One region of the Geodermatophilus sp. SYSU D01176 genome, then DNA from elsewhere that is predicted to be linked to it. Evidence: predicted binding sites of a transcription regulator. Region 1 holds the regulator's gene; each other region holds the start of a gene.
The links. The regulator LexA, encoded in region 1, represses DNA repair genes until DNA is damaged. The targets are predictions, from matches to a motif close to TCGAACANNTGTTCGA.
Positions count from the first base shown of each region.

Region 2: a site for LexA is predicted at 5,277-5,292, ahead of ACI78Z_RS01910 (DUF6504 family protein). Genes of this name have one in related genera too.
Region 3: a site for LexA is predicted at 5,293-5,308, ahead of ACI78Z_RS15670 (DUF222 domain-containing protein). Genes of this name have one in related genera too.

Region 1 is NZ_JBJGYN010000005.1:47,671-57,480, forward strand. Features, by position in the region: gene hflX (GTPase HflX) at 1-1,470, shown strand, start outside; gene ACI78Z_RS04915 (phosphatase PAP2 family protein) at 1,529-2,275, shown strand; gene ACI78Z_RS04920 (hypothetical protein) at 2,319-3,311, shown strand; gene lexA (transcriptional repressor LexA) at 3,390-4,193, opposite strand; gene ACI78Z_RS04930 (LysM peptidoglycan-binding domain-containing protein) at 4,489-5,109, shown strand; gene ACI78Z_RS04935 (hypothetical protein) at 5,235-5,903, shown strand; gene nrdR (transcriptional regulator NrdR) at 6,295-6,843, shown strand; gene ACI78Z_RS04945 (vitamin B12-dependent ribonucleotide reductase) at 6,941-9,802, shown strand.
Region 2 is NZ_JBJGYN010000002.1:69,037-78,846, reverse strand. Features, by position in the region: gene ACI78Z_RS01925 (VOC family protein) at 1-262, opposite strand, end outside; gene ACI78Z_RS01920 (DNA polymerase III subunit alpha) at 585-4,376, opposite strand; gene ACI78Z_RS01915 (SAV_6107 family HEPN domain-containing protein) at 4,373-4,858, opposite strand; gene ACI78Z_RS01910 (DUF6504 family protein) at 4,858-5,184, opposite strand; gene ACI78Z_RS01905 (YbaK/EbsC family protein) at 5,406-5,936, shown strand; gene ACI78Z_RS01900 (GNAT family N-acetyltransferase) at 5,933-6,520, shown strand; gene ACI78Z_RS01895 (phytoene desaturase family protein) at 6,517-8,154, shown strand; gene ACI78Z_RS01890 (carotenoid biosynthesis protein) at 8,151-8,945, shown strand; gene ACI78Z_RS01885 (glycosyltransferase) at 8,942-9,810, shown strand, end outside.
Region 3 is NZ_JBJGYN010000028.1:44,658-54,467, forward strand. Features, by position in the region: gene ACI78Z_RS15650 (mechanosensitive ion channel family protein) at 1-849, shown strand, start outside; gene ACI78Z_RS15655 (hypothetical protein) at 846-1,316, shown strand; gene ACI78Z_RS15660 (zinc-dependent alcohol dehydrogenase family protein) at 1,321-2,349, opposite strand; gene ACI78Z_RS15665 (gamma carbonic anhydrase family protein) at 2,542-3,120, opposite strand; gene ACI78Z_RS15670 (DUF222 domain-containing protein) at 3,888-5,288, opposite strand; gene ACI78Z_RS15675 (YdeI/OmpD-associated family protein) at 5,418-5,990, shown strand; gene ACI78Z_RS15680 (APC family permease) at 5,991-7,448, opposite strand; gene ACI78Z_RS15685 (C40 family peptidase) at 7,524-8,531, opposite strand; gene ACI78Z_RS15690 (hypothetical protein) at 8,730-9,218, opposite strand; gene ACI78Z_RS15695 (hypothetical protein) at 9,362-9,664, opposite strand.

The DNA.
Region 1 (9,810 bases):
GCCGTGCTCGCCGACGCCGAGGAGCGCGCCCCCCGCGCCGCCCCCGCGCCCGCCGAGGAGGCGCCCCGCCCGGACGAGGGGTGGGACGAGCCGGACGACACCACCGGCTCCTACGCCCTCGAGGCCCGCGGCGCGCTGCGCCGCGTCGCCGGCCTGTCGACCGAGCTCGCCGACGTCACCGAGGTCGAGTACCGGCAGCTGCGCCTGGAGCGCGTGGTGCTGGTCGGGGTCTGGACCGAGGGGACGCAGGCCGACGCCGACCGCTCGCTCGCCGAGCTGGCCGCGCTGGCCGAGACCGCGGGCTCGCAGGTCCTGGAGGCGGTGAGCCAGCGGCGCGACAAGCCCGACGCCGGCACCTACGTGGGGTCGGGCAAGGCCGCGGAGATCCGGGACATCGTCGCGGCCGCCGGCGCCGACACGGTGATCTGCGACGGCGAGCTGACCCCCGGCCAGCTCAACGCGCTGGAGAAGATCCTCAAGGTCAAGGTGGTCGACCGGACCGCGCTGATCCTCGACATCTTCGCCCAGCACGCCTCCAGCCGGGAGGGCAAGGCGCAGGTCGAGCTGGCGCAGATGCAGTACATGCTGCCGCGGCTGCGCGGCTGGGGTGAGTCGCTGTCCCGGCAGGCCGGTGGCCGGGTCGCCGGCGGTGGCGGCATCGGCACCCGCGGTCCCGGTGAGACCAAGATCGAGACCGACCGGCGGCGGATCCGGGCGCGGGTGAGCAAGCTGCGTCGCGAGATCGCCGGCATGGCGACCGCCCGGGCCACCCAGCGGTCGGCCCGCGGGCGCAACGCCGTCCCCAGCGTGGCGATCGCCGGGTACACCAACGCCGGCAAGTCCAGCCTGCTCAACCGGCTCACCGGTGCCGGCGTGCTGGTCGAGAACGCGCTGTTCGCGACCCTGGACCCGACGGTGCGCCGGGCGCAGTCCCCGGACGGCCGCGAGTACACGCTCACCGACACCGTCGGCTTCGTGCGGCACCTGCCGCACCAGCTGGTCGACGCCTTCCGCTCCACGCTGGAGGAGGTGGCCGCCGCCGACCTGCTGCTGCACGTCGTCGACGGCTCCGACCCCGACCCGCTGGGCCAGATCGACGCCGTGCACATCGTCCTCCGGGACATCGACGCGTCGGCGGTGCCCGAGCTCGTCGTCGTCAACAAGGTCGACGCCATGAGCGAGGAGGACATCCTCACCCTGCGCCGGGCGCTGCCGGGCGCGGTGTGGGTGTCGGCCCGCACGGGAGCAGGGATCGAGCAGCTCCGCGACATCGTCGCGGCCCGGCTGCCGCACCCCGACGTCGAGGTCGACGTTCTGGTCCCCTACGACCGGGGCGACCTGGTGGCCCGGGTGCACCGGGACGGCGAGGTGCTCCGGGAGACCCACGAGGCCGGCGGGACCCGGCTCAGCGCACGGGTGGACGGCGGACTGGCGGCCGCGCTCGAGGAGTTCGCGGCGCCGGTTGCCTGACACGCTGACCCCATCGAGCGAGGTCACGGGCAGGTCACGGCCCGGTACCGTGGCCGACGTGACCAGCGGCGCGGTGCGGCGGCGTCCCGGGGCGTCCCCCCCGGACGCCGCCGGCCCCGCACCCGCCGCCCCGGCGGTCTCCGTCGGCCGCCCCCCGCGGTGGCTGCTGGTGCTCGCGGTGGCCGTGACCCTCGCCGTGACCGTCGACCTGCTCACCCGCGGTGTGCTGGAGCGGATGGACCTGCGGGTCTCCGAGGTGGTGAGCGCCTGGGACCTGAAGGACTCGGCCGCCTACTGGCCGGTCTGGGCGGTGACCCAGCTCGGCGGGCGCGGGTTCATCCTCATCGTGCTCGCCGGCCTGGTCGGCTACCTCGGATGGCGTTCCCGCACGGTGCTCCCGCTGGTGCGGGTGCTGCTCGCGCTGGTGCTGCTGACCGCCGTCGTCTACTCCTTCAAGTACGGCACCGGCCGCACCGCGCCCGCCTACCCCGGGTCGTTCTTCCACCGCGACGGCGCCTCCTACCCCTCCGGGCACGTGGCCAACGCCGTGCTTATGTGGGGGGTGGCCCGCTGGCAGGCCGTGCAGTACCGGCTCGCGCCGTGGGTGCAGCGGACCACGTGGGTGCTCAGCGTGGCCGGCCCGGTGGCGACCGGCGTCGCCATGGTCTCGCTGGACTTCCACTGGGTCACCGACGCCGTGGTGGGTGCGGCGGTCGGCATCCTGCTGCTGGGCGTGGTTCACCTGCTGGACGCGGTCCTGGTGTCACGCTGGGCCGGTGCCCGAGCAGGCCGGTCCTCCGCGTAGCGGTGCCGGGGGGCGACGTCTGGCGGCGGGCACCGGCCTCGCGGTGACGCTCGTCCTCGGCGCCGCCCTGCCGGCGTACGCGCAGGCGGCCGACCCGACCGGGCCCGTGGTGCGCTGCCAGCTCACCGACCCCCGGCTGCCCGAGGTCTCCGGTCTGGTCGAGGTGGGCGACCGGATGCTGGCGCACAACGACGGTGGCGACTCGCTCGACGTCTACGTGCTCGACCGGACCTGCGCGGTGGTCACGGTGCACTCCGCGCCGGTGGACCCCTACGACCCGGAGGACATGGCCCTGGCCGTCGACGGGACGGTCTGGCTCGCCGACACCGGCGACAACACCGGCACCCGGACGACGGTGGCCCTGCTCGCCCTGCACGCCGACGGGAGCAGCTCGGTCTACCGGCTGGCGTACCCGGACGGTCCGCGGGACGTCGAGGCCCTGCTGCTCGCCCCCGACGGGACGCCGTACCTGGTCACCAAGGAGGTGCTGGGCGCCAGCGCGGTGTACCGGCCGGTGTCGGCGCTGGTGGAGGACGGCACCGTCGGGCTCACCGAGGTGGGTGGGGTCGACCTCGTGCTGACCGGGACGCCGGGCGGGCCGGTCGGCCGCGCCGGACAGCTGATGGTCACCGGCGGTGCGGTCTCACCCGACGAGCGGTACGTCGCGCTGCGCACCTACACCGACGCCTACGTCTGGCCGCTGAGCGGGTCCGACGTCGCGGGAGCGCTGGCCGGCGAACCCCGCCGGGTCGCCCTGCCGGAGGCCGCCCAGGGCGAGGCGGTGAGCTTCACCGGGGACTCCACCGCGCTCGTCGTCGCGGGGGAGGGGCTGCCCAGCGACGTCACCGTGGTCCCGCTGCCGGCCGCGGCGGCCCCGTCGAGCCCGTCCGCCGAGGCGCGAGCCGCGGAGGGATCGCTGTCCGGCCTGCTCGGCGGTGACGACGGACCGCCCCCGGTCGCGGCCGCCCTGGCCGCTGCCGTGGTGGCCGGCGTGCTGGTCTGGCTCGGCAGCCTGCTGTTCCGCCGGCGCGACTGACGCCGCGCCGGCGACCGGCCCTCCGGCTTCCTCCTGGCGTTCCCGAGCACGCGCAGGGCTCGGGGAGGAGGTCCCTCCTCAGACCCGGCGGAGCACCGTGACGACGCGGCCCAGGACGGTGGCGTCGTCACCCGGGATGGGCTCGTACGCGGGGTTGTGCGGCAGCAGCCAGACGTGGCCGTCGCGCCGCTTGTAGGTCTTCACCGTCGCCTCGCCGTCGATCATCGCGGCGACGATCTCGCCGTTCTCGGCGGTCGGCTGCTGGCGCACGACGACCCAGTCGCCGTCGCAGATGGCTGCCTCGACCATCGAGTCGCCGGTGACCCTGAGCATGAACAGCGTGCCCTCGCCGACCAGCTCGCGGGGGAGCGGGAACACGTCCTCCACCGCCTGCTCGGCCAGCACCGGGCCACCCGCGGCGATCCGGCCGACGAGCGGGACGTAGGTCGGGGTGGGGGTCTCCTCGCCGCCGGCCGGTGCGCTCGCCGTGGGCGCCGCGGTGCCGGGAACGTCGCCGGGCAGGCGCACGTCGAGCGCGCGCGGGCGGTTCGGGTCGCGGCGCAGCCAGCCCTTCTTCTGCAGCACGCTGAGCTGGTGGGCCACCGAGGAGGCCGAGGACAGCCCGACGGCCTCCCCGATCTCGCGCACCGAGGGCGGGTAGCCGCGGCGGTCGATCGAGTCCCGGATCACCTCGAGCACCCGCCGCTGGCGCTGGGTGAGCCCGTCCCCGGTCTCGCCCCGGTCGGGGAAGGTGCGCACCGTCGCCGCCTCGGCCGGCTCCGGTGCGGCCGCCGGCGTGCCGGTCCGGCTCCCGGACGCCCGCCGCGACGAGGTGCCGCCGCCCCGGGTGCCGCTGCCCGACGTCCCGCTCGTGCCCGCCACGTCTCCTCCTCGCCGGCTGTGCCGCCACAGCCCTCGTGTCCACACCCGCCCGGGCGCCGGGCCGGGCCTCCTGGACGGAGCCCCCTGCCGGCCCCCGGCTCCGCCGGCGCCTCCGGGGCGACGGTGGACGGGTGCTGATCGGACGGTAGCGCCTCGGGGCCGGGAGTTCAAACGTGTGTTCGAACCGCCTCGGTGAGGTGTCGGGTCGACCTCGTCGGTGGGATGCGGTAGACATCGCACGGACGTTCGATCGAACGCGTGTTCGATCCGATCGGGACGACGAGGAGGACGGGTCATGGGGAGCGTGCGGCAGGCCGTGCTGGAGTTCGACGCGGCGGTGCAGGTGCCGTGGCGGCCGTTGCTCGCCTCGGGCGACGTGGGGCGCGCCGCCCGGCCCGCCCGCGCGGCGCGGCCGCCGGCGCGCACCGCCCTGCCGGGCTCCGGTCCACGGGTCGCCGGGCACCTGCGTCCGGTGGCGGACCGTCCGGCGACCCCGGAGCGCCGGGCCACGGGTCCCGCCGCCGAGGTGACCCGCACGCGCCGCGACCCGGCGCGTCCCGGCGGTCGGCCGGTGCCGACCGGCCCGGCGGCGGGAGCCGTCCGCGGTGGGTGCACCGCCGCGCCGGCCTCCGTGCGGCTGACCCGCCGGGGGCGTCGGCTCGTCACCGCGCTGGCCCTGGGCGGCGCGGTCGCCCTGGGTTCGCTCATCCCGCCGCTCCTCGACGGCGGCGACGGGGGGCTGCGCCTGGCCGGCGGCAGCAGCGTCGTGGTGGAGCCGGGCGACACGGTGTGGTCGATCGCGGGCGAGGTGGCCGGCGACGAGCGGGACGTGCGGGTGGTGGTCGACGCCATCGAGGAGCTCAACGACCTCGAGGGCTCCGTCGTCGTGCCCGGCCAGGTCCTCCACCTGCCCTGACGGGCTGCGCGGTCCGGACGGGTGGCCGGGGTCGAGGAGCGACAAGGCGAGGCCTCCATGTTCGTCAACCCGTCGTGCCGAGTCGCTGACGCTCGGTGGTCGGAGGCCGATCTACCGTCGGAGCCGTGTCAGCGATCTCAGGCAGCCGGGCCGCCGTCTTCACCCAGCAGTCGCAGAGCGTCGAGGTCTTCCTCGACGGCGCCTGGTGGCCGGGGTCGCTCCTGGGGTGGCGTCACGACGGCGGCGGCTCCTGCGAGGTGTGGGTGCGGGTGAGCGTCGACGGGCGGGACCGGGAGACCTGGACCGACCTCGCCGAGGTCCGCCTGCCGGAGCCCCACCCCGCACCGGCGCCGGCATCCGACGTCGGGGCGGGCCCCTTCGCCGCGCTCGGCGAGGAGTTGCTCCCCGGGGCCACGGCCGTCCCGGCGGTGTCCCTGAGCGAGGCCGCCGCCCGCGAGCAGCGGGTGGCCGGCGTCCTCCCGGCGTCGGCTCCGGCCGCGGTGCGGCGCCGCCGCCGGCACGGCGGGGACGGGACCGCGGAGATGCCCGCCGCCCACGGCGGCACGGCGGGCCGGCACCGGGCCTCGGCCGTGGCGGGTCGCCACCGCGCGGCCGACGCGCTGCCGCAGCCGGAGGAGGCGCCGCGCCCGGCTGCCCGGGCCGAGGTGTCCGCCGACGCGACGGTGCTCATGCCGCGCGCCACCGAGGCCGACTGCCTGACCCGGCCACTGCGTCTCGGTGACCGCGTGCCCCGCCCGCGGCTGGCGCGCCCCGACGAGGCCGTCCGCGGCTGACGCGCCCCCCTTCCGCCCCTCCGGCGGCGCCCCGCACTACACCCCGCCACCCCACCGCGCGACCGGTGACCGTCCGCCGGCGGCGTGTCGCCGGGGCGGGTGTGACAGCTGTGCGCCGGTGGTCACGAAGTCGTCTCGACGGACGGCGCGCCTCGCGTTCCGGCTTGCAGATCTAGTGGAGCCGGACCTAGGGTTCCCCTACATCTAGTAGTTGCACCGCTGTAAGTCCGTCCACAGGCCGATCCTCAGGTCCTCCCCACGACGTCCACCGGATGTCCCCAGGAGGGTCCACAGTCGGCCTCCCGGCTCCGTCGCGCCGGCCGCTCCGGTGACCCCCGCGACGACCGGGCGGACGCGTGGCGGAACACCACCCGAGGGGAGGGGACCGGTCGTGCGCTGTCCCTTCTGCCACAACGCCGACAGCCGGGTCATCGACTCGCGTGAGGCCGACGAGGGGGCGACCACCCGCCGCCGCCGGTCGTGTCCCGCGTGCGGCCGGCGCTTCACCACGGTGGAGGAGGCCGTCCTCGCCGTCGTCAAGCGCAGCGGCGTGAGCGAGCCGTTCAACCGCAGCAAGGTCGTGGCCGGCGTCCGCCGGGCCTGCCAGGGCCGGCCGGTCGACGAGGACCAGCTGCAGAAGCTCGCCCAGCAGGTCGAGGACGCGATCCGCGCCACGGGCGCGGCGGAGGTCCCCAGCCACGAGGTGGGGCTGGCCATCCTGCGGCCGCTGCGGGAGCTGGACGAGGTCGCCTACCTGCGCTTCGCCAGCGTCTACCGCGCCTTCACCTCGCTCGAGGACTTCGAGAAGGAGATCACCGAGCTGCGGGCCCGGCACGTCGCTGCCGGCACCCCGCCGCTGCCTGGCATGCAGGACCCGCCGGTGCGCCGGCGGGGTGGGGGGCGCGGCCAGGCCGCCCCCGACGGCAGCCCCGGTCGATGACGCCCGCCGCTGCCGCCGAGAACGTCAGCACCACCCGCTAGAACGAGAGGCGGCTCTTCCCCAGCCGCCGCAACGCCCACAACACAGGGAGAGCTCCGTGACCGAGACCGAGGATCGCTTGACGGGCCGTACGCGTCGCGCCACGAAGGCGCCGACCAGGGGGAAGGGCCTGAAGGTCAAGCGGGTCTTCACCACCGCCGGGGTGCACCCGTACGACGAGGTGACCTGGGAGCGTCGTGACGTCGTCATGACCAACTGGCGGGACGGCTCGATCAACTTCGAGCAGCGCGGCGTGGAGTTCCCCGCCGAGTGGAGCGTCAACGCCACCAACATCGTCACCACGAAGTACTTCCGCGGCGCCGTCGGCACCCCGCAGCGCGAGACCAGCCTGCGCCAGCTGATCGACCGGGTCGTGCTCACCTACGGGGCGGCCGGCCGCGAGCACGGCTACTTCGCCAGCGAGGGCGACGCGGAGGTCTTCGAGCACGAGCTGACCTGGATGCTGCTGCACCAGTACTTCAGCTTCAACTCGCCCGTCTGGTTCAACGTCGGCACCAGCGCCCCGCAGCAGGTCAGCGCCTGCTTCATCCTCGCCGTCGACGACACGATGGACTCGATCCTGAACTGGTACCGGGAGGAGGGGCTGATCTTCAAGGGCGGCTCCGGCGCCGGCCTGAACCTCTCCCGCATCCGCTCCTCCAAGGAGCTGCTCTCCTCCGGTGGCACCGCCTCGGGCCCGGTCAGCTTCATGCGCGGCGCCGACGCCTCCGCCGGCACCATCAAGTCCGGTGGCGCCACCCGCCGCGCCGCGAAGATGGTCGTCCTCGACATCGACCACCCCGACATCGAGGAGTTCATCGAGACCAAGGCGCGCGAGGAGGACAAGATCCGCGCGCTCCGCGACGCCGGGTACGACATGGACCTCGGCGGCAAGGACATCACCAGCGTCCAGTACCAGAACGCCAACAACTCCGTCCGGGTCTCCGACGAGTTCATGCGCGCGGTGGAGGACGGCACGGACTTCGGGCTGCGCGCCCGCATGGACGGCTCGGTGATCGAGACCGTCGACGCCAGGGACCTCTTCCGCAAGGTCACCCAGGCCGCCTGGGAGTGCGCCGACCCGGGCATCCAGTACGACGACACGATCAACGACTGGCACACCAACCCCGAGACCGGGCGGATCAACGCGTCCAACCCCTGCTCGGAGTACATGAGCCTGGACAACAGCTCGTGCAACCTGGCGTCGCTGAACCTCATGAAGTTCCTCAAGGACGACGGCACGTTCGACGCCCGGACCTTCGTGAAGGCCGTCGAGCTGGTCATCACCGCGATGGACATCTCGATCTGCTTCGCCGACTTCCCGACCGACCCGATCGGTGAGACCACCCGCGCCTACCGGCAGCTGGGCATCGGCTACGCCAACCTCGGCGCGCTGCTCATGGCCACCGGTCACGCGTACGACTCGCGCGGCGGCCAGACCCTGGCCGCGGCGATCACCTCGCTGATGACCGGCACCGCCTACCGCCGCTCGGCGGAGCTGGCCGGCATCGTGGGTGCCTACGAGGGCTTCGCCCGCAACGCCGACGCCCACGCCCGCGTGATGCGCAAGCACGCCGCGGCCAACGACGCCATCCGCCCGGTCGGCGCCGACGACGCCGACGTGCTCAGGGCCGCGACCGCCGAGTGGCAGTCCTGCCTGGAGATCGGCGCCGACAACGGCTGGCGCAACGCGCAGGCCTCGGTGCTGGCCCCCACCGGCACGATCGGCTTCATGATGGACTGCGACACGACCGGCATCGAGCCGGACTTCTCGCTGGTCAAGTACAAGAAGCTGGTCGGCGGCGGGTCCATGCAGATCGTCAACCAGACGGTCCCGCGGGCGCTGCGCAGCCTGGGCTACCAGGACGAGCAGATCGAGGCGATCGTCGAGTACATCGCCGAGCACGGCCACGTGGTCGACGCCCCGAGCCTGCGCCCGGAGCACTACGAGGTCTTCGACTGCGCGATGGGCGAGCGGGCCATCTCCCCGATGGGCCACGTCCGGATGATGGCCGCGGTGCAGCCGTTCATCTCCGGCGCCATCAGCAAGACGGTCAACATGCCGGAGACGGCAACCGTCGAGGACGTCGAGAACATCTACTTCCAGGGCTGGAAGCTCGGCCTCAAGGCGCTGGCGATCTACCGCGACAACTGCAAGGTCGGCCAGCCGCTGTCCGACGCCAAGGCGAAGAAGGCCGACACCAAGGTCGAGGCCGCAGCGCCGGTGACCGCGCTGTCGCACCCGGTGCGCCGCCGGCTGCCGAAGAAGCGGCAGAGCATGACGACGTCGTTCAGCGTCGCCGGCGCCGAGGGCTACATGACCGCGGGGATGTACGAGGACGGCAGCCTCGGCGAGGTGTTCCTCAAGCTGGGCAAGCAGGGCTCGACCCTGGCCGGTGTGATGGACGCCTTCTCCATCTCGCTGTCGATCGCGCTGCAGCACGGTGTGCCGCTGGAGACCTACATCCAGAAGTTCACCAACATGCGGTTCGAGCCGGCCGGCATGACCGACGACCCGGACATCCGGATCGCCCAGTCGGTGATGGACTACATCTTCCGCCGCCTGGCGCTGGACCACCTGCCGGTGGAGACCCGCGCGACCCTCGGCATCTTCAGCGCCGAGGAGCGGGCCGCCCAGGTGTCCGGCTACGGCAGCTCCGCGTCGACCGCCGCGGTGGTCGAGGAGGAGGAGGTCGACCTCGAGGCGCTGCGCAGCTCGGCCCCGACCGAGGCGCCCACCAAGCCGGAGCCCAAGGCGGAGAAGCCGGTCACGGAGGCCCACTCCTCGGCCGAGCTGCTCGAGCTGGTCACCGGCACCGCCACCGACGCGCCGCTGTGCATGACCTGCGGCACGAAGATGCGCCCCGCCGGCAGCTGCTACGTCTGCGAGGGCTGCGGCTCCACCAGCGGGTGCAGCTGACCTGAACG
Region 2 (9,810 bases), on a different contig from region 1:
GGTCGGCCTCCTCCTGGTCGGCGCACATGATCTGGAAGGAGATGGCCTCGGTGAACGGGAACTGCGGTCCGCCGTTGAGGCCGACGTACTCCTGGCCGTCGAGGCTGAACGAGACGGTCATCGCGGTGCCCTCGGGCAGGGGCATGTCGGGGCCGTAGCGGGTGACCTCGCCGATCGAGGAGTTCGGGAAGATCGAGGTGTAGTGGGCGGCGGCGTCCTCGGCCTGGCCGTCGAACCACAGGCACGGGATCTGCTTGGGCATCGGGTGTCCTCTCTGGAGGGCGGGGAGGCGACTGCGGCGTCGAGGAGTAGACCGCCGTCCGGCCCGCACGTCATCGGTCGCCGCCGCGCGGGTTGGGCCGGGCCCGGAGCGGACCGCTGTACGCCCGTGGCCCGCGCCCGGGCCGGGAACGGCCACCGGGGTACAGCGCTGCCGGCCCGAGCAGGGGCCCACCCGAGCCGGCGACCGGGGAGGAGGACGGCGGCCCTCCTGCAGGGCCCCGCAGGCCCCGTCCGGAGGCTGACCCCGGGCCTGCGAGGGACGAGGTCCTCCGACGAGTGGCGGGGGGCAGGAGGGTCCTCGTTCAGTGGCCGGAGCTGCCCGGGCTGGAGTGCCACAGCTTGCGCGGCGCCGAGGACGTCCCCCGGCGGGTGGCGTCGCGCCGGGCCACCGTCATCGCGTCCTCCCCCGCGGGCTTGATGTCGGCGTAGGGCGACATCCGGAAGCCCGTGGGGTGCACCAGCACCGGCTTGACCACCACCGGCCGCGATCCGCGCGAGGCCGCCGCCCCGGCGATGGACTCCTCGGTGTACCCGCCCGGGGCGGCCATCTGCTCGGCCACCGCCTCCAGCCCGCCGGCCTCCCAGGCCTCGTGCAGCGCCGGCAGCTCCCACGCGCCGGTGGCCCGCAGCGAGACCCCGCGCGGGCCGGTGCGCCGCAGCACCCCGCGGATCACCAGCAGCCACGAGTGGAAGACCGTCGAGGCGTAGGGCCCCTGGACGTCCTCGAAGAAGGTGGAGTCGGTGCACCCGGTGCCGTCGTCGAGGGTCACGAAGACCACCCGGCGGCCGGAGCGGATCGGCGGCGTCTGGGTGGCCACCTTGACCCCGGCGACCAGCACCTCGGCCCCGCTGCGGCTGCCGAGCAGCTCGCCGGCCGGCACCGCGCCGATCGCGGCGAGGAACGGCCGGTAGAAGTCGACGACGTGCCGGCTGGCGTCCAGCCCGAGCACCTCCAGCTCGGCGCGCACCAGCTCGGCGTCGGTGAACTCCGGCAGCCCGCTGCCCGCGGCCCAGTCCAGGCCGGGCTCCTCCGCCTCGTCCTCACCCGGCAGCTCCAGACCCATGAGGTCGAGGCTGAGCTGCCCGGTCGTGGCGGCCCGGGCGCCGCTGCGGCTCCACCGGTCCAGCTCGCCGATCTGCAGCAGCAGGTCGCGGCGGGTGACCTGCCGGCGGCCGCGGGTGGGCCGGCCGACCTCCCGGTCGCGGACCCCGAAACCGTAGAGGGAGTCGAAGCCGCCGGCGAGCACCAGCCGCTCCACCACCGGCCGGGACACCGACGCCCGGTGCCAGAAGTCGGTGAGCGAGCGGTAGGGCTGCCCGGCGACGATCCGGTCCACCTCGTCGGCGGAGATGCCCTTCACGTCGGCCAGGGACAGCCGGATGCCGTACCGGGACGGGTCGGCCATCGCCGCCGGCATCCACTCGGGCCGGGTCCAGCCCCCACCCTCGACGTCAGGTCCACCCTCAGGGTCGGTGCCGAGGCGCTCGACCCGGTAGGTGCCGGCCGAGGCGTTGACGTCCAGGCCCAGCACCCGGACGCCGAAGTTGCGGGCGTCGTCGAGGATCAGCCGCTTCGGGTACATGCCCGGGTCGTGGGTGAGCACCCCGGCCAGGAAGGCCGCCGGGTGGTGGGTCTTCAGCCACGCCGACTGGTAGGTGGGCAGCGCGAACGCCGCGGCGTGCGCCTTGCAGAAGCCGAAGGAGCCGAAGGCGACCAGCACCTCCCACACCTGCTCGACCACCTCCACCGGGTAGCGCTGCAGCGCCTCGGGCACGAACCAGGCCCGCACCTCCGGGTGCAGCTCCCGGTCGCCCAGCGCGCGGCGCGCCTCGTCGGCCTGGGCCAGGTCGCAGCCGGTCATCTGGGCGACGATCTGCAGCACCTGCTCGTGGAAGACGACCACCCCGGCGGTCTGCTCCAGGTACGGCGCGAGGTCGGGGTGCGGGTAGACCGGGTCCCGCCAGCCGTTCCGGGCCAGCAGGAACGGGGTGACCATGTCGCTCTTCACCGGCCCGGGCCGGAACAGCGAGATGTCGATGACGATGTCCTCGAACGTCTCCGGCCCGAACTTGCCGACCAGCTCCCGCTGCCCGGGGGACTCGATCTGGAACATGCCGAGGGTCCGGGTGCTGCGGATCAGCTCGAACGTCGTCGGGTCGTCGCGCGGGACGGCGTCGATGTCCACGACCTCGCCGTCGACCCGGGCCACCTCGTCGAGGGCGTGCGCGATCGCCGACTGCATCCGGATGCCGAGCAGGTCGAGCTTGAGCAGCCCGAGCTCCTCGACGTCGTCCTTGTCGAACTGGCTCATCGGATAGCCCAGGTAGCTGTTCTCCACCGGGGTGCGGTCGAGCAGCGTGGCGTCGGAGATCAGCACGCCGCACGGGTGCAGCGCGATGTGCCGGGGCAGCCCGTCGAGCCGGGCCACCAGGTCGAAGAGCAGGTCGAGGTCCCCGGTGCCGCCGCCGCGCCGCGAGCCCAGCCGGCTGGCCCGCAGCTCGGGGAGGTCCTTGAGCGCGGCGTGCACCTGGTTGGCCCGGATGTGCGGGAAGGCCTTGGCGACCGCGTCGATCTCGGCCGGCGGCAGCCCGAGCGCGGCGCCGACGTCGCGGATGGCGTGCCGCACCCGGTAGGTGTCCATCATCGAGATGCAGCTGACCCGGTGGGCGCCGAAGCGGTCGAGGACCGCGTCGTACACCTCCATCCGCCGGGCGGACTCCACGTCGATGTCGACGTCGGGCAGCTGGTGGCGCAGCGGGGAGAGGAAGCGCTCCATCAGCAGCCCGTAGCGGATCGGGTCGACGTCGGAGATGCCCAGCAGGTAGGTGACCAGGCTGCCCGCGCCCGAGCCGCGCGCCGCCGCCCGGACCCTCAGGCTCTTGATGAGGTCGACCACGTCGGCGACGGTGAGGAAGTAGGACGGGTAGCCGAGGGAGTCGATGACCGCCAGCTCGTCGTCCAGCCGCCGGGCCACCTCCGCCGTGCGGGCCATCCCCCGCCGGCCCAGCCCGGCCTCGCAGCGGGCGCGCAGCACCGCCGAGGGGCCCATGCCCTGCTCGGCCGGGGTGGTGACCACGTCCAGCTCCGGGTAGCGCACGGTGCCGATGCCCAGGTCGGCCCGGACGTCGACCGCGCACTGCTCGGCCAGCCGGGCGGTGCGCTCCAGCAGCCGCAGCGCCGCGTCGCGGTCGGCGCCGACGAGGTCCGCGGCGACCTCGGCCATCTCCTTGCCCGACTTCAGGTAGCCCTCGGCGGTGCGCCGGTCGACGTGCCGGGTGTCCAGCGGGACCAGCCGTCGGGCCGCGTCCAGGACGTCGGCGGTGGGCGCGTCCAGGGCGTCGACGTAGCGGACCGCGTTGGTCAGCACCACCGGCACCCCCTCCGCCGCGGCGAAGCGCAGCAGCGCCTGGGCCCGGGAGCGGTCCCCCCGGCCGCGGTGGTGCACGACCTCGAGCACCAGCGAGCCGGGGCCGAACACCGCCCGCCAGGCCGACAGCCGGGCGGAGGCCACGTCGGCCCGGCCGGCGGCCAGCGCCCGGCCCACCGGGGAGTCCGGGCCCAGCAGGGCCACCAGCCCGGGCGCGTGCTCGGCGGCCAGCGCCAGCGAGCTCACCGGCTCCCCGCGCGTGCCGCGCAGGTGGGTGGCGCTGGTCAACCGGCACAGCGACCGCCATCCGGCGCCGTCCCGGGCGAGGAAGGTGACCCGCGGCAGCCGCGGGTCGACGCCGGCCCCGCCACGGGCCGGTGACCGGCGTCCGGTCCGGCCGGGGGCGTCGTCCGGTGCGCCCGGACGGCGCGCCCGCGCCCGGTCCGCCGAGTGCGCACCCCCGACCACCGGGGCGAGGGCCGGGGGGACGGTCGTGTCCACCGTGGGCGTCACCGCCAGGTCCACCCCGAACAGCGGGCGCACGTCGGCCGCCCGGCAGGCCAGCGCGAACTTCACCGCGCCGTAGAGCCCGTCGCGATCGGTGAGCGCCAGGGCGCGCATGCCGTGCTCGGCCGCCCGCTCGACCAGGTCGGCCGGGTGGTTGGCCCCGTACTGCATGGAGTAGCCCGAGGCGACGTGGAGGTGGACGAAGGGGTCGGCCGTCACCGCCCGTTCCGGTGCGCGGACCCGCCGACCACCCGGGGGCGTGCGCGCCGGGGCGACTCCGGCGGCGGCGTGTCGCCCAGGCTGTTCTCCACGACGGCGAGGAAGGCGCCCACGTCGCGGACCAGGTCGTCGGCCTCGCGGTCGGTGACCGCGTGGGACAGCCCGGCCTCGGCGGCGGCCCGCTTGGCCGCGCCGGCGGCGAAGAAGGTGGCCCACTCCCCCAGCTCGGGTGCGACCTGGCCGAGCAGCACCCAGGCGCTGCGCGGGCGGCGCCGCCCGGACTCCGGCCGGGTGCGGGCGGCGAGCACGGCGGCGGCGGCGCGCAGCGCGCCGAGGTGGGCGGTGGCGTAGCGCTGCCGGGCGTCGGTGCTGGCCGCCGCCTCGGCGAGCGCCCGCGTGGCCTGGTCGAGGAGCTGGCGGGCGGCCGGCGGCAGCGGCGGGGGCAGGGGCAGCTGGTCGGCCATGACGCGGACGGCTCCCATCAGTCGTGCACCCGCACGAGCGACCAGCGGTTGTCCGCCGGCTCCCAGCTGAGGTCGTAGACGCCGGCGAAGCTCATCCGCGACCGGCCGGCCCGGACCGCCTCGACCCGCCACACCTCACGGCCGGCGACCAGCTCGGCGGAGGCGCCACCGGTCGCCGCGGCACCGCGCTGCCACCACGGGGCGGTCTCCACCCAGGAGTCGAGCAGCTCGCCGACGACGTACCGCGACTGCCCGCGCCAGAACTGCGCCGGCCCGAGTGGCCCGCGCTCGACCTGCACCTCCTCGCCGACCCGCTCGCCGACCCCGCTCAGCACCCGGCTCATGACAGACTCCCCACCGCTCCGCGCCGCCCCACCGGCCCCGGCCCGCCGCACCGGGTGGGGAAGGACCCAGGTGCGGCGGGAGGCGACCTCGTTCGAACGCGTGTTCGAACGAGGTCGAGTACACCCGACGACACCGACATCGTCAAGCCGACGTACGACAGGACCGGGACACCGCCGCCCGGCCCGGAGCGGACCGCCCCGGCCGATGGCAGGATCGACGCATGAGCCGACCCGAGCACCCGCGGGTGGCCGCCATCTCCTCCCTCCTGGCCGCGGCCGGCGCGACCGGTCGGGTGCACGAGCTCCCCGGCAGCGCCCGCACCGCTGCCGAGGCCGCCGGAGAGCTCGGCGTCCCGATCGGGGCCATCGCCAACAGCCTGGTGTTCGACGTCGACGGTGCGCCCCTGCTGGTGCTCACCAGCGGCGCCCACCGGGTCGACGTGGCGAAGGTGTCCGCGCTGCTCGGCGTCCACGGGGTGCGTCCGGCGTCGGCGGACTTCGTGCGCCGGCACACCGGCCAGCCGATCGGCGGCGTGGCGCCGATCGGCCACCCCGAGCCGATCGGCACGCTGGTCGACATCGAGCTGGCCCGGTACGACCGGGTCTGGGCCGCCGCCGGGCACCCGTACGCGGTCTTCCCGACCAGCTACGAGGAGCTGCTGCGGCTCACCGGCGGCACCGCCGCCGAGGTCGGCTCCGGCCCCGACCCCACCGCCCCCGAGGCTCTGACCGGGACGGCGGCGGCCCGGTGACCGGGACGACGCCCGCCGCGCGGGTCACCGAGCTGCCCACCGGGTGGCTGCGCGACCACATGCACGAGGCCCTGGCCATCTACGGCGAGGCGATGGGCTACAGCCCCTCGGTCGTGGCCGGCCGGTACGGCTACGCCATCCAGCACACCGAGCGCCCGGGCTTCCGCGCGGTCGGCGCCTTCGTGCCGACCCGCGACGGCGAAGTGCTGGTCGGGTTCGGCTACGGCTACCTGATCGCCCCCGGCCAGTGGTGGCACGACCAGGTGCGCGCCGCGCTCGACCGGCGGACGGCGAAGCGCTGGCTGCCCGGCGCCTTCGAGGTCTGCGAGCTGCACGTGCACCCCGACCACCAGAGCCGCGGGCTGGGCCGCCAGCTCCTGCACGCCCTGCTGGCCGGCCTGCCGTACCCGGCGGCGCTGCTGTCGACCCCGGACAACGACACCAAGGCCTTCCGGCTGTACCACGCCGACGGCTTCGTCGACCTCGCCCGCAACCACCGTTTTCCCGGTGACTCGCGCCCCTTCGCCATCCTCGGCGCCCGCCTGCCGCTGACTCCCCCGGCCCCGCGGTCCGACGGTCCGTGACGACGGACGCCACCCCCGTCGACGCCGTCGTCGTCGGCGCCGGGCACAACGGGCTGGTCGCCGCCTGCTACCTGGCCCGCGCCGGGCTGCGGGTGGAGGTCCTCGAGCGCGACGAGGTGCTCGGGGGCGCGGTCTCCACCGTGGAGCGCTGGCCGGGCGTGCGGGTCGACCGCGGCTCCAGCGCGCACGTGATCGTCCGGCAGAGCGGCATCGTCGAGGAGCTCGACCTCGCCGCCCACGGCCTGCGCTACGTCGACTGCGACCCGTGGGGCTTCGCGCCCGCCCCCTCCCCCGGCGACCCCGGCCCGGACGGCCGGCCGCTCGTCCTCTCCGTCGACCTGGACGCCACCTGCGCCTCGATCGCGGCCGCCTGCGGTCCGGGGGACGCCGCCGCCTACCGCCGCTTCGTGCAGGTGTGGGCGTCGCGCAGCCGGGCGGTCGTGGACTCGTTCGGGCGGCGGCCGACCGTGGGCGGGCTGGCCCGCTCCTTCTGGCCGCTCGGCGCTCCCGCCGACGGCCGGCCGCGCACCCCCGGCGGCGACCTCGCCGTCGACTTCCTCGGCTCCGGCGACGCGCTGCTGGACCGCTGGTTCACCAGCGAGCGGCTCAAGGCGGCGCTGGCCTGGTTCGGCGCGCAGTCCGGTCCGCCGATGTCCGAGCCCGGTACCGCGGCGATGGTCGCCTGGGTGACGCTGCTGCACGACGTCCCGCCCGGCCACCCGGTCGGCGGCTCCGGCGGCCTCACGCGGGCGCTGCGCCGCCGGCTGGAGGCCGACGGCGGGCACGTCGCCCTGGGGGATGCCGCGACCCGGCTGCTGGTCGAGGACGGCCGGGTCACCGGCGTCGAGACGGCGTCGGGACGGCGGGTGGCGGCCCCGGTCGTCGTCGCCGCGTGCCACGTGCTGGCGACCCGCGACCTGGCCGGCGAGCACGCCCCGCCGGCGCTGGCCGACGCCGCCCCGCCGGTGGGCAACGGCTTCGGCCTGGTGGTGCGGGCGCTGACCGACGCGCCGCCGTCCTACCCCGGCGCCGATCCGGCGGCGGCGCTGGGCGGGCTGCAGCTGCTGTGCACCGACCGGGCGCAGCTGGCCGCCGCCCACGGCGACTGGCTGGCCGGCCGGCTGCCGCGCGAGCCGGTGCCGCTGGCGATGTGCTTCTCCGCCACCGACGCCACCCTCGCCCCGCCCGGGCAGCACGTGGTCACCGTGTGGGGCCAGTGGTACCCCTACGCGCTGGCCGACGGCGCCGACTGGGACGCGATCGCCGACGCCGAGGCGGTGCGGCTGATCGCCGCCGTCGACCGCTTCGCCCCCGGCTTCGCCGCCTCGGTGCAGCGCACCTACGTGCAGACCCCGCTGCTGCTGGAGCGGGAGCTGTCGCTGCTGCGTGGCAACGTCATGCACGTGGAGATGGGGCTGGCCAGCATGTTCGCCTTCCGGCCGACGCCGGCGCTGGCGGGCTACCGGGTGCCCGGCCTGGCCGGCCTCTACCTCGCCGGCGCCTCGACCCACCCCGGTGGCGGGGTGTCGGGCAACTCCGGGCGGACGGCGGCCCGCGTCGTCCTCGGCGACCGCGGCGTGCCGACCCGTGCCCGCGAGGCGCTGCGCCGCGGCCTCGCCCGGGTGCGCCGGTGAGCGGTCTGGTCGCCGCGCGGCCGGGCAGCCGGCCGGCCGCGGTCCCGTGGGTGCCCGCGGTGCTGCTCGTGCTCACCGCGATCGCCTATCCGCTGACCGAGGCCGGCGGTTCCGTCCGCGACGCGGTCAGCTGGACCATCGTGCTGCTGGGCTCGACGGTGTCGGTCGTGCACGCGGCGGTCAGCCGGGGTGCGCGCACCGGCGCCGGTGTCCTGCTGGTCACCGCGGCCACCGCCGTCGTCTTCGAGTCCGTCGGCCTGGCCACCGGGTTCCCCTACGGCGAGTACACCTACAGCGACGACCTCGGCCCGACGCTGCTCGGCGTCCCGTTCCTCGTGCCGCTGGCCTGGCTGATGATGGCCTGGCCGAGCTGGCTGCTGGCCCGCCGGCTGACCCAGGGCAGGCGGCGTGCGACCCGCGTGGGCGTGGCCGCCGCGGTGTTCGCCGGGTGGGACGTCGTCCTCGACCCGCAGATGGTGCAGGCCGGCTACTGGACGTGGGCGCACCCGCGGCCCTCCCTGCCGGGCATCGACACGGTGCCGCTCACCAACCTGGCCGGCTGGCTGGTCGCCGGGCTGGTGCTCATGGCGCTGCTCGACCTGCTGGTGGCCCGCACCGCGGCCGAGCCGCCGCGCACCGGCGACGGCGCCCCGCTGCTGGTGCTCGGGTGGATGACCCTCGGCGGCGCGCTCGCGCACGCCGGCTGGCTCGGGCTGCCCGGGTCGGCGGCATGGGGCGTGCTGCTCGCCGTCCCGGTGCTGGTCGCCCTGGCGCTCCAGGCCCGGCGGTGACCGGCCGGCTGCTGCGGGTGCTCTCCGGCACGGCGGTCGCCGGGGCGCTGCACGCGGCGGTCAACGTGGCGCTGCTGCGCCGTCCCCCGACCCGGCCGCCGCCGGTGCGCCGGCCGGTCACCGTCGTCCTGCCGGTGCGCGACGAGGCGGCGCAGGTCGGCGGCTGCCTCGCCGCGGTGCTGGCCCAGCGGGGGGTGCCGGACCTGCGCGTGGTCGTGGTGGACGACGGCTCGACCGACGGCACCGCCGACGTGGTGCGCTCGGTCACCGACCCGCGGGTGCGGCTGGTCGCCGCCGCCGAGCCGCCGCCGGGCTGGCTGGGCAAGCCGCACGCCTGCGCCACCGGGGCGGGCCTCGACCCGGGGGACGACGCCGGCGTGCTGGTCTTCCTCGACGCCGACGTCCGGCTCTTCCCCGACGCGGTGGCCGGCGCGGTCGCCGTCCTGGAGGAGCACGGTCTGGACCTGGTCTCGCCGTGGCCGCGGCCGGTCACCGCCACCGCGGCCGAGCGCCTCGTGCAGCCGCTGGGCCCGTGGCTGTGGATCACCACGCTGCCGGTGCGGCTGGCCGAGCGCTCCCGGCGGCCGTCGCTGACCGCGGCCAACGGCCAGTTCCTCGTCGTCCGGCGGTCGGCGTACACGCGGGCTGGAGGGCACGGCGCCGTGCGCGGGGAGGTCATCGAGGACGTCGCCCTGGCACGGTCGGTGAAGCGGAGCGGCGGCCGCGCGGTGCCGGTCGACGGGTCGCGGCTGGCCGCCTGCCGGATGTACGACGGCTGGCCGGCGCTGCGGGCGGGCTACGCCAAGTCGCTGTGGGCCTCGGTCGGCGGGTCGCCGGGGGCGAGCGTCGCGGTCGCGGCCGGGCT
Region 3 (9,810 bases), on a different contig from region 1:
CTGGAGATCGCCCTGCTCGTCCTGGGGTCGGTGCTGCTGGCCCGGTTCGTCGCCTGGGTCGGCGAGAAGATCACCGACCGCATCGACGCCCGCGCGACCGGCGGCGACGCCCTAGTGCGCTCCGAGGCCGCCAAGCACCGGCACTCGCTGACCCAGGTGATCACCTGGACGCTGATCGTCCTCATCTACGCGATCGCCGTGTTCGCCGTCCTGGAGCGGGCCGGCATACCGATCGGCGGGCTGGTGGCGCCGGCGACCGTGCTCGGTGTCGGGCTGGGTTTCGGCGCGCAGCGGATCGTCGGCGACGTGCTGGCCGGCTTCTTCATCATCACCGAGCGGCAGTACGGCTTCGGGGACGTCGTCTCGATCCAGGTGGTCGGCGGGGTCGAACCGGCCGAGGGGACGATCGAGGACGTCACGCTGCGCGTCACCCGGCTGCGCTCGGTCAACGGTGAGGTGATCACGCTGCCGAACGGGCAGATCGTGAAGGTCACCAACCTGTCCCGCGACTGGGCGCGCGCCGTCGTCGACGTCCCGGTGCCGACGACGGTGGACGTCAGCCGGGTCAACGACATCCTCCGGGAGGTGGGCGCCGAGGCCTTCCGCGACCAGCGGCTGCGCCCGCTGCTGCTCGACCCACCCAGCGTGATGGGGGTGGAGACGATCGACCTGGAGCAGGTGAACGTGCGCATGGTGGCCCGCACGCTGCCCGGCAAGCAGTTCGAGGTCGGCCGCGACCTGCGCGCCCGGATCGTCCTCGCCTTCCACCGCGCGGGCCTCAACGTCCCGGCGCCCACGGCGGCCGCACCGTCCGCCGACCTCTCGCCGTCCTCGGACGGTGCGCGGTGACCACCCCGGGAACCAACGGCCCGGACGAGACGGCCCCGCAGGTGACGGTGAGCACCGCGCCGCCGGCCGCCCCGCGCCGCTGGTGGTCCTCGGTGCCGCACCACCTCGGCCGCGCGCGCACCTCGACCGTCGTCCTGGCCCTGTTGTTCGTCGGGCTCTACGCGCTGTACCTCAACGTCCGCCCGCCGGACCCGACGGCCGTGACGACGCCGGCGCAGGAGTCGACGGTGCAGACACCGGCCCCCTCGGACCCACCGCTGCTCCCGACCGGGACCCCGGAGCCGACCACGACGGCGCCTGCGCCGACGACGACACCGGGGACGTCCGCCCCCACCCCCACGCCTCCGGCGGAGACGACCGGGGAGGTCCCCGCGGAGTCCACCGCGCCCACGACCGCGGACGAGGGGACGACGGCGCCGGTGCCGACGACCGCCGCGCCGACCGCGACCGGCGCCCCCGGCTCCTGACCGCTCAGAAGCGGGTGACCACCGCGATGCCCGGATCACGGCCGACCGCGGCCAGCGCGGCGCCGGCGTCGTCCAGGGGCAGCTCGCGGGTGACCAGCGCCTCCGGCCGCAGCCGGCCGGCGGCGATCAGGCCGAGCATCGCGGGATAGGTGTGGGCGGCCATGCCGTGGCTGCCCAGCACCTGCAGTTCCCGGGCCACGACGAGGTCCATCGGCACGGCGGGTCGGCCCTGCGCGGGCGGCAGCAGGCCGACCTGCACGTGCCGGCCCCGCGGACTGAGGCAGCGCACCGAGTTCTCGCAGGTGACCGCCGCGCCGAGGGCGTCGAGGGAGACGTGCGCGCCCCCGCCGGTCAGCTCGGCCACCGTGGCCGGGACGTCGTCGCCGCCGTCCACCGTGTGCTCGGCACCCAGGTCGGCGGCCAGCCGCAGCGCCGCCGGGGAGACGTCGACGGCGACCACCCGGGCGCCTGCGGCCACCGCGACCTGCACCGCCGAGAGCCCCACCCCGCCGCAGCCGTGGACCGCGACCCACTCCCCCGGTCGCACCCGCGCCACCTGCACCACCGCCCGGAAGGCGGTGGTGAAGCGGCAGCCGAGGCTGGCGGCGGTGACCGCGCCGAGGTCGTCCGGCAGCGCGACGAGGTTGACGTCGGCGGCGTCCAGGGCGACGTAGCCGGCCATCGAGCCCCAGTGCGTGAAGCCGGGCTGCGTCTGCCGGGTGCACACCTGCTGCTCCCCGGCCGCGCACTGCGTGCAGCGGCCACAGGCGTTGACGAACGGGACGGTCACCCGATCACCCGCCCGCCAGCGCCGCACGTCCGCACCGACCGCAGCGACGGTGCCGGCCAGCTCGTGCCCGGGCACGTGCGGCAGGACCACGTCCGGGTCGTGTCCCTGCCAGGCGTGCCAGTCGCTGCGGCAGACCCCGCTGGCGTCCACCCGGACGACGACGCCGCCGGGTGCCGGATCGGGGTCGGGGACCTCCCGCACGGTCAGCGGGCCACCGAAGGTCTCGAACACGAGTGCGCGCACCCCGGCAGCCTCTCCCAGGCAGCTCTCCCGGCTGCGGGCGAGGTCGCCCTCACCGTGCCCGGCCGGTGCCGCGGGAACGGCCGCCGGACGTGCGCACGGGCGCGGCCGCCGAATGGCACCACGACGCCGAGCAGCGCGCCCGCGCCGAGCCGTCCGGTTCACGGCCCCCCGCGGGAGTTGCTGGGTGCGGCGTCAGTCCGGCGCGTCGCCGGGGGTCTGCCCCGCCGGCGGCAGCGGTCGGCGGACCACCGGACGGACCTTCCGGGCGCTGTCGAGCCGCTCGGTGTAGCTGGCCGCGTTGCCGCGGATGTGCTGCAGGTCGTCGTCGGTCGCCTGCCGGATCACCTTCGCGGGGACGCCGGCGACGAGCGAGCCCGGCGGCACCTGCGTGCCCTGGGTCACCACCGCGCCGGCGGCCACGATCGACCCGGAGCCGATGTGCGCACCGTTCATGACGACGCTGCCCATGCCGACCAGGACGTCGTCGTCGACGCGGGCGCCGTGCAGGACGACACGGTGCCCGACGGTCACGCCTCGACCCACGACCAGCGGGTAGCCGGGGTCGGAGTGCAGCGTGCAGCCATCCTGGATGTTGGAGCCCTCGCCGATCTCGATCACCTCCGCGTCGGCGCGCGCGACAGCGCCGTACCAGATGCTCGACCGCGGGCCCATGGTGATGGCGCCGACCACGACGGCCGTCGGCGCGACGAAGGCCTCGTCGTCGATCTTGGGGGACCCGAACGGCAACTCGGCGATGTAGTTCTCGGCCACGGGCGACAGCACAGCACAGGGTCGTCGCTGCCGCACCGGGGTCGCGCTCCCCATCGCGTTCCACGGTCGACTCCCGGCCACCGCGCCGCTCCGAGAGCCAGTAGTACGGGGGTTCGGTGACGGCGGTCAGGCCGGTGGGGGTGGTGACGGTCAGGGTGCCCTCGGGGGTCAGCGCGTAGGCCCAGCCGGGTGCCTGGTGATTGCCGCGGTGGTTGGTGGTGCAGAAGCCGGCCAGGTTGGCCGCGGCGGTGGGCCCGTCGGGGTGGGGCCGGACGTGGTCGAGTTCGCCGGCCCGGGGAACCCGGCGGCGGCAGCCGGGAAACCGGCAGTGCCGGTCCCGGGCCCGCACGAACCGGTCCAGCGCGGCGTCCGGCCGGTAGCCGTCGGCGCGGCCGGGCGGGCCCAGGCCGGGACGCCCGGTCAGATCGTGCCCGCAGGCCTGCGGGCGGCACCGGCACGCGGGCCGGCCGCAGTGCCCGGCGCGGCGCAGCCCGGGCAGGTCGGTGAGGGTGAGCAGGGCGCCGGTGGTCGCGTCGGTGACCGCGATCCGCGGCCGGTCGGCCAGCCCACCGCCGCCCGTGGCGTCGAGGGCGGCGATTGCGTCGCTGGCGGCGCTCACCCGCCCGGCCGGGCTCGCCTGCCATCTCGCCTCGTCGGCGGCGTCGGCGCGCCGGGCGGTGCGCACCGTCCGCTGCGCTGAGCCCAGGGCGAGCCCGGCGGCGTGCCGCCGCCCCGGCGTCCGCCACGGCGCGGTCCGCGGCCGCCCACTAGCCCGAGCCGGGGGTGGCCGCGGGTGAGGCGGGCGGGTGCTCGGCGCCGGGATCGGGCGGAGAGGGGTCGTGGTCGTCGAGCCACGCGCACGCGTCGGTCCACGGGCCGGCGTCCCATCCGTCCGGCTCGCCGAACCCGCCGGTGTCCTCACGTTCAGGCCACGGGTCGGGGTCCCACCCGGCTGACTCGGGTGGCGAAACGGGGAACCAGCCAGGATCAGCGGGCGCGGGCGCGGGGTCGTCGCCGAAGCCCTGGCGCACCAGCTCATCGAGCCACCGGTCGAAATCGGCGTCGCCGAGCTCGGCGGCGGCCCGCTCGACCGGGCCGCCCACGGAGTCGTCCGGCTCCTCCCTGACCTCAGCGAAGACGGCGAAGACGGCGGGATCATCGGCGGGTGCCACGTCGCCGGCGGCGTGGGTGTCGGTCTCATGGGTGGCGTCCTCGTCGGCGGCGACCGGGACCGGGTCCAGGCCGGCGAAGGCGCGGGCCAGTTGGCGGGCCATCTCCGCCGGCACCGCCACGCCGTCCACCTCCCCCAGGGCGTCCCCGCCCAGCGCGGTGTGCACCGAGGCCACGATGGTCAGCAGCGCCTGCACCGGCGGCCGCTCGGACTCCCCGGGCCGCAGCACCAGATCCAGCAGACAGTCCACCAGCTTCTCTCCGCGGCTGCGGGCATCCCCTGGCTCTGGCTCGAGGGCGTCCACATGGGCCGACAGGGCCCGGTACAGCGCCTGCGCCTCCGGCGTGGCGCACACCACCGTCAGCGCCGACAGTCCCGCGCTGCGCTCCGGGCGCACCGTGATCCCCCGCGCCCGCAGCGCCCGGGCCAGGTCGCGGGCGGCGTCGCGGGCGTTGTGTCGCGCGACCACCCGGCGCACCCGGTCGCCCAGCGCGGCCGGGGTGGTCACCCGCCCCCGCGCGGCCATCCAGGCCAGCAGCTCGGCCTCCACCCGGGCGCGGGTGGCGTCGTCAGCGATCGGCGCCACGTGCTCGATCAGCGACCACAGGTGATCCGGGTGCAGCAGCCCGCCCTCCAGCGCATCCAGCACCCGGGGCAGCCGGCCCACCAGGGTCAGCGACCGCGCCAGTTCCGCCTCCGCCTTCTGCACGGTGATGTCCAGCGCGATCGACAGCTCCTGGGCCGCCCACTCGCTCACCGGACGCAGCACCTCCGGCCGCACCGCCCACCGCTCCGCGCTCATCGCCCCGCGCTCACCCTGCTGACGGTCGGTGGACGCCGGCCGGGACGCGGCGAACGCCGCCACCGCCCGCGCGCGCAGCGCCGCCTGCCGGGACATCTCCCGCGCCGCGGCCTGCACCGCACCCAGCGGCCCGGCCGCCCAGCCCACCCCGGGCGCGGACCAACCCCGCGTGCCGGCGCCCGCCCCATCCTTCACGCGTTCGATCGTATGTTCGACAAAGGAGCGGTGCAAGAGGAAACTGCAGCTCAACCGGTCAACGATGGCGCGAATCAGGCGCCATGGAGCGAGGTGGAAGCCTTCCGCATCGCGCCGGCCGCCGTCAGGATGGCCGCCGTGACCGTGCCGACCGACCTCCCCGTGCTGACCTTCGCCGACCGGGCGGCGCTGGAGGAGTGGCTCGAGACCGAGCACGCGACCGCACCCGGGCTGTACGTGCGGCTGGCCAAGAAGGGATCCGGCGTTCCCTCGGTGACGTACGCCGAGCTGGTCGAGTCGGGGCTGTGCTTCAGTTGGATCGACGGGCGGTCGCAGCGCCTGGACGACACCTCCTACCTCCAGCGGATCACCCCGCGCCGGCCGCGCAGCGTGTGGTCGCAGAAGAACGTGGCCGCGGTCGAGGCGCTCACCGCCGCCGGCCGGATGCGCCCGGCCGGGCTGGCCGCGGTCGAGGCCGCCCGGGCCGACGGCCGCTGGGAACGGGCCTACGCGGGCCCGGCCACCGCCACGGTGCCCGAGGACCTCGCCGCCGCCCTGGCCGCCGAGCCCGCGGCGCAGCGGGCCTTCGACGACCTGGACGGCCGGAACCGCTACGCCCGGAAGGACCCTCCTACCCCCCACCGCTCGCAGGCTCGCGGCGGGACCCTGCAGGAGGGCCGGGAAGGTCGCCGTCCCTACTGACTACTCGGCGACGCCTGCCCGCTCGGCCCAGAACCGCGCGTCCCGCCAGCGCCACAGCAGCATGAGGACGACGCCGGCGACCATGATCCCCACGCCGATCACCAGCGGCGGCCCGAGCCCCAGCCAGGCCGCGCCGGTGTAGCTGTTGGCGGGGTCGGCCAGGTCCCGGACCGACAGCGCGAGCAGCCAGAGCAGCAGCCCGGCGCCGACGAGCGGGCCGACGCCCAGCAGCAGCAGGTCGCGCAGGCTCCGGGTCAGCCGCCGCCGGAACCAGACCGCGCAGGCGATGCCGGTGAGCGCGTAGTAGAGCGCGATGAGCAGCGAGAGCGCGGTGATCGAGTCGAACAGCGCGTTCTCCGACACCGCGCTGACGCCGAGGTACCAGACCACGGCCACGCCGGCGACCCACCAGGTGGAGACGTCCGGCGTCCGGTGGCGCGGTGAGATCGACCCGAACCGCGCCGGCAGCGCCGCCCGCCGGGCCATCGACAGCCCGGTCCGGGACGCCGGGATGATCGTCGTCTGCGTGGAGGCGATGGCCGAGGTGGCGACGGCGAGCAGCACCACCCAGTCCCAGCCGCCGAGCACCTGCTCGGACAGCAGCGCGAACACCGCCTCCTCCTCGTCGGCGTTCTCCGCCAGGTACCCCGTCCCGGCGAAGGAGACGACGGCGACCGCGACACCGAGGTAGGTGAGCACCAGGACGACGGTCGCCAGCACGCCGGCCCGGCCGGGGGCGGTACGGCTGTCCCGCGTCTCCTCGGTGAGGTTGACCGCGGACTCCCAGCCCCAGTAGGCGAAGACGCCGAGCAGCAGCCCCCCGGTGAGCGCCGCGCCGCCGGCGCCGAACGGGTCCAGCCAGGACCACGCGGGGTCCAGCCCGCCGAACGGGCTGTCGCCCCCGAGCCCGCGGACGAGCGCGACGACGGTGAAGACCGCCAGCGCCGCCGTCTGCGCGGCGATCAGCCCGTTCTGCACCCGCGCGGACAGCTCGGTGCCCAGCACGCACAGCGCGGCCATGAGCACGATCACCAGCACGCTGAGGCCCAGGACGACGGGCGTCGAGGACTCCCAGCCGTCCAGCCCGGCCGCGAGCAGGGAAAAGCGGACGCCGACCTCGGCGAGCGACCCGATCACGAGGACGCCGGTCATCGCGATCGCCCAGCCGCCGATCCAGCCGGCCCACGGGCCCATCGCCCGGGTGACCCAGGAGAACGTCGTCCCGCAGTCGGGGTCGTCCCGGTTGAGCGCGGCGAACGCGCCCGCGACGAGCAGCATCGGCACGAACGAGGCCAGCAGGACGCCGGGCGCGTGCACGCCCACCAGCGCCACGAGCGGCCCGATCACCGCGGCCAGCGAGTAGGCGGGCGAGGTCGCGGCCAAGCCGACCACGAGGGCGCCGCCGAAGCCGATCGCGTCGGGACGCAGGGTGGGCGGGGACTCTGCAGCCCGGGTCACGGTCCGCGAGGCTACGGCTCCCCCGCGGCGCAGGAGCCGGCCCCCCCTGCAGGGTCCCGCGGGAGCGGCCGGTCGTCAGAGGACGCGGCGGGCGCCCACGTAGCCGCCCATGTCCACGCTGGTCACCGCGACGGGGACGCCGTGCGTGCGGGCGTGCACCATCTTGCCGCCGCCGATGTAGATGCCGACGTGGCTGATCGGGGAGTAGAAGAAGACGAGGTCACCGGGCATGAGCTCGCTGCGCGACACGGCGACGCCCATCCCCGCCTGGGCGCGGCTGGAGTGCGGCAGCGAGACGCCGGCGGCGGCGTAGGCGAAGCCGGTCAGCCCGGAGCAGTCGAAGCCGTCGGGGCCGGTGCCGCCCCAGACGTAGGGGTCGCCGACCTGCGCCAGGGCGGCCGCGAGCACGGCCGCGACGTCGCCGCTCGGGGCGGCGGCCACGACCGCGTCGGCGTCCGCGGTGAGCGCCGGCCCGGCGACGGCGGTGCGGACGGCGGCCTGCTCGGCCGCCGAGAGGGCCGCGTAGTCGCTCTCGTACTGCTCCTGCCGCGCCTCCACCTCGGCCCGCTGGCGCTCCAGCTCCGCGAGGGCTGCGGTGGCCTGCGCCGCGGCGGCGTCGGCGTCGGCACGGGCCTGGTCAGCCGCGCGCTGGGCCACCGAGACCTCGGCGAGCAGCCCCTCGGTGTGGGCGGCGATGAGGTCCAGGGTGGTCATCTGCTGGACCACGTCGGCCGCGGACTCGGAGGTGAGGAAGGCGGCCATCCGGGACTGCGAGGTGCCCGCGGTCTGCGCGATGGCGGCCAGCCGTGGCGCGTAGCCGGCGAGGACCGCCTCGGCCTCGGCGGCGGTCGCCGCGGCAGCTGCCGCGGCCTGCTGCTGGGTGGCGACGGCCAGCTGGGCCTCGTGGAGTTGCTCGTCGAGGGTGGCCAGCTCACGGCCGGCCTCGGCGACCAGCCGCGCGGCCTCGTCCGCGGTCGTGGGGGTGGCGCCGGCGGTGGCCGGGGCCATCAGCACGGTGACCGCGGCGGCGACGGCCAGCGTGGCCCGCGACCAGCGTCGGCTCGTCGTCCGGTTGCGGCCCATGACCGGCCCCCTCTCGCCGCGCCCCGTCCTGGGAAGTGGACGGTGTTCCGAGCGCGTGAACACGCACGGTAAGGGCGCAACGTCAAGGGGTAGGGTTCGGCGCGCGGGTCCGGGACGAGGGCGGGCGACTCATCCGTCACACCCGTCCCGCGGGACCCGCGCGTCCCGGCAGGACCGCCGTCCTGTCGGGGGTGTGCGCTACCGCGGGCGCGGCGGGGCGGAGCCAGCGGGCAGGCGGTCGGGCGCGAGGGGGACCAGCCGGTCAGCCACCGCGCCGGTCACGAAGGAGTAGACGGCCTTGCCGCCGATGTCGACGACCTGGTCGCGGCGCGACCAGGTCCACGGGGGTGCCCCGACGCCGGTGGCGTTCTCCAGGGTCTGGTCGGTGGCCAGCCGCACCGACGTGTGCCAGGCCGACGCGCGCCAGCCGCGCAGCCCGCTGGCCGACCACACGCCGCGCAGGGCACCGACGAGCGCGCCGGTGCCCCAGTGCATGAGGTGGTTGCGCACCGGCGGGCGCGCGGATCCGGGCAGCCGTCGGCCCGTGGTCAGCGCCGTGAGGGTGCGCCCGGGCACGTAAGAGTTCGGCCGGTGCGTGACCGACTGCTCGGCCTTCTCGGCCAGCGTCATCGCTGCAGTGCCGGCCAGGCCGGCGAAGGCGCCTCGGAGAGCAGCTCGTCCCAGCATGGAGGCGCCCTACCCGGGCGATGCCTCGGCGGAACCGCGGCGTGTGCCGGCGGCTCCGCCCGAGGCTGGTGACGTGCTGGAACGGCCACCCTTCAGGGGCCCGCGCCGAGCATGCGAGGCGTGGGGGGAAGGGTGGCCCTCTCTCAGCCGGCGAGGGGCTCCGGGGCGTCGAGGCTGGCGACCATCCCCAGGTCCCGCACGATGGCGCCGAGCTCGTCGGCGGTCCACGGCTCGCAGCAGTCGCAGCCGCCGTCGCGGTAGCTCGCCAGACCGATCAGGCCCTCGGTCTGGTCCTCGGCGACGGCCAGGGTGCCGGTGGTCGGGTGGCGGTGACAGGCGCACGCCGAGACGCACAGGCCCAGGCCCCAGCCGGACACCACGACGGTGTGCCCGTCGTTCCACACCCTGCCGACCTGGAAGACCGACGGCTTCTGAGTCCTCGTCACGGGACCTTCCCCTCACCGTTCCGGCTGCGCCGGAGCCCGTCTGTGGCCGGGCGGACGAGCTGTCCACCCGGTGCACGTTTCGGCGTGCGCGCGGAGTGGTGAAGCCGAAGGTCGCTCACTCCGCAGCACAGACGGTAGGCGGACGT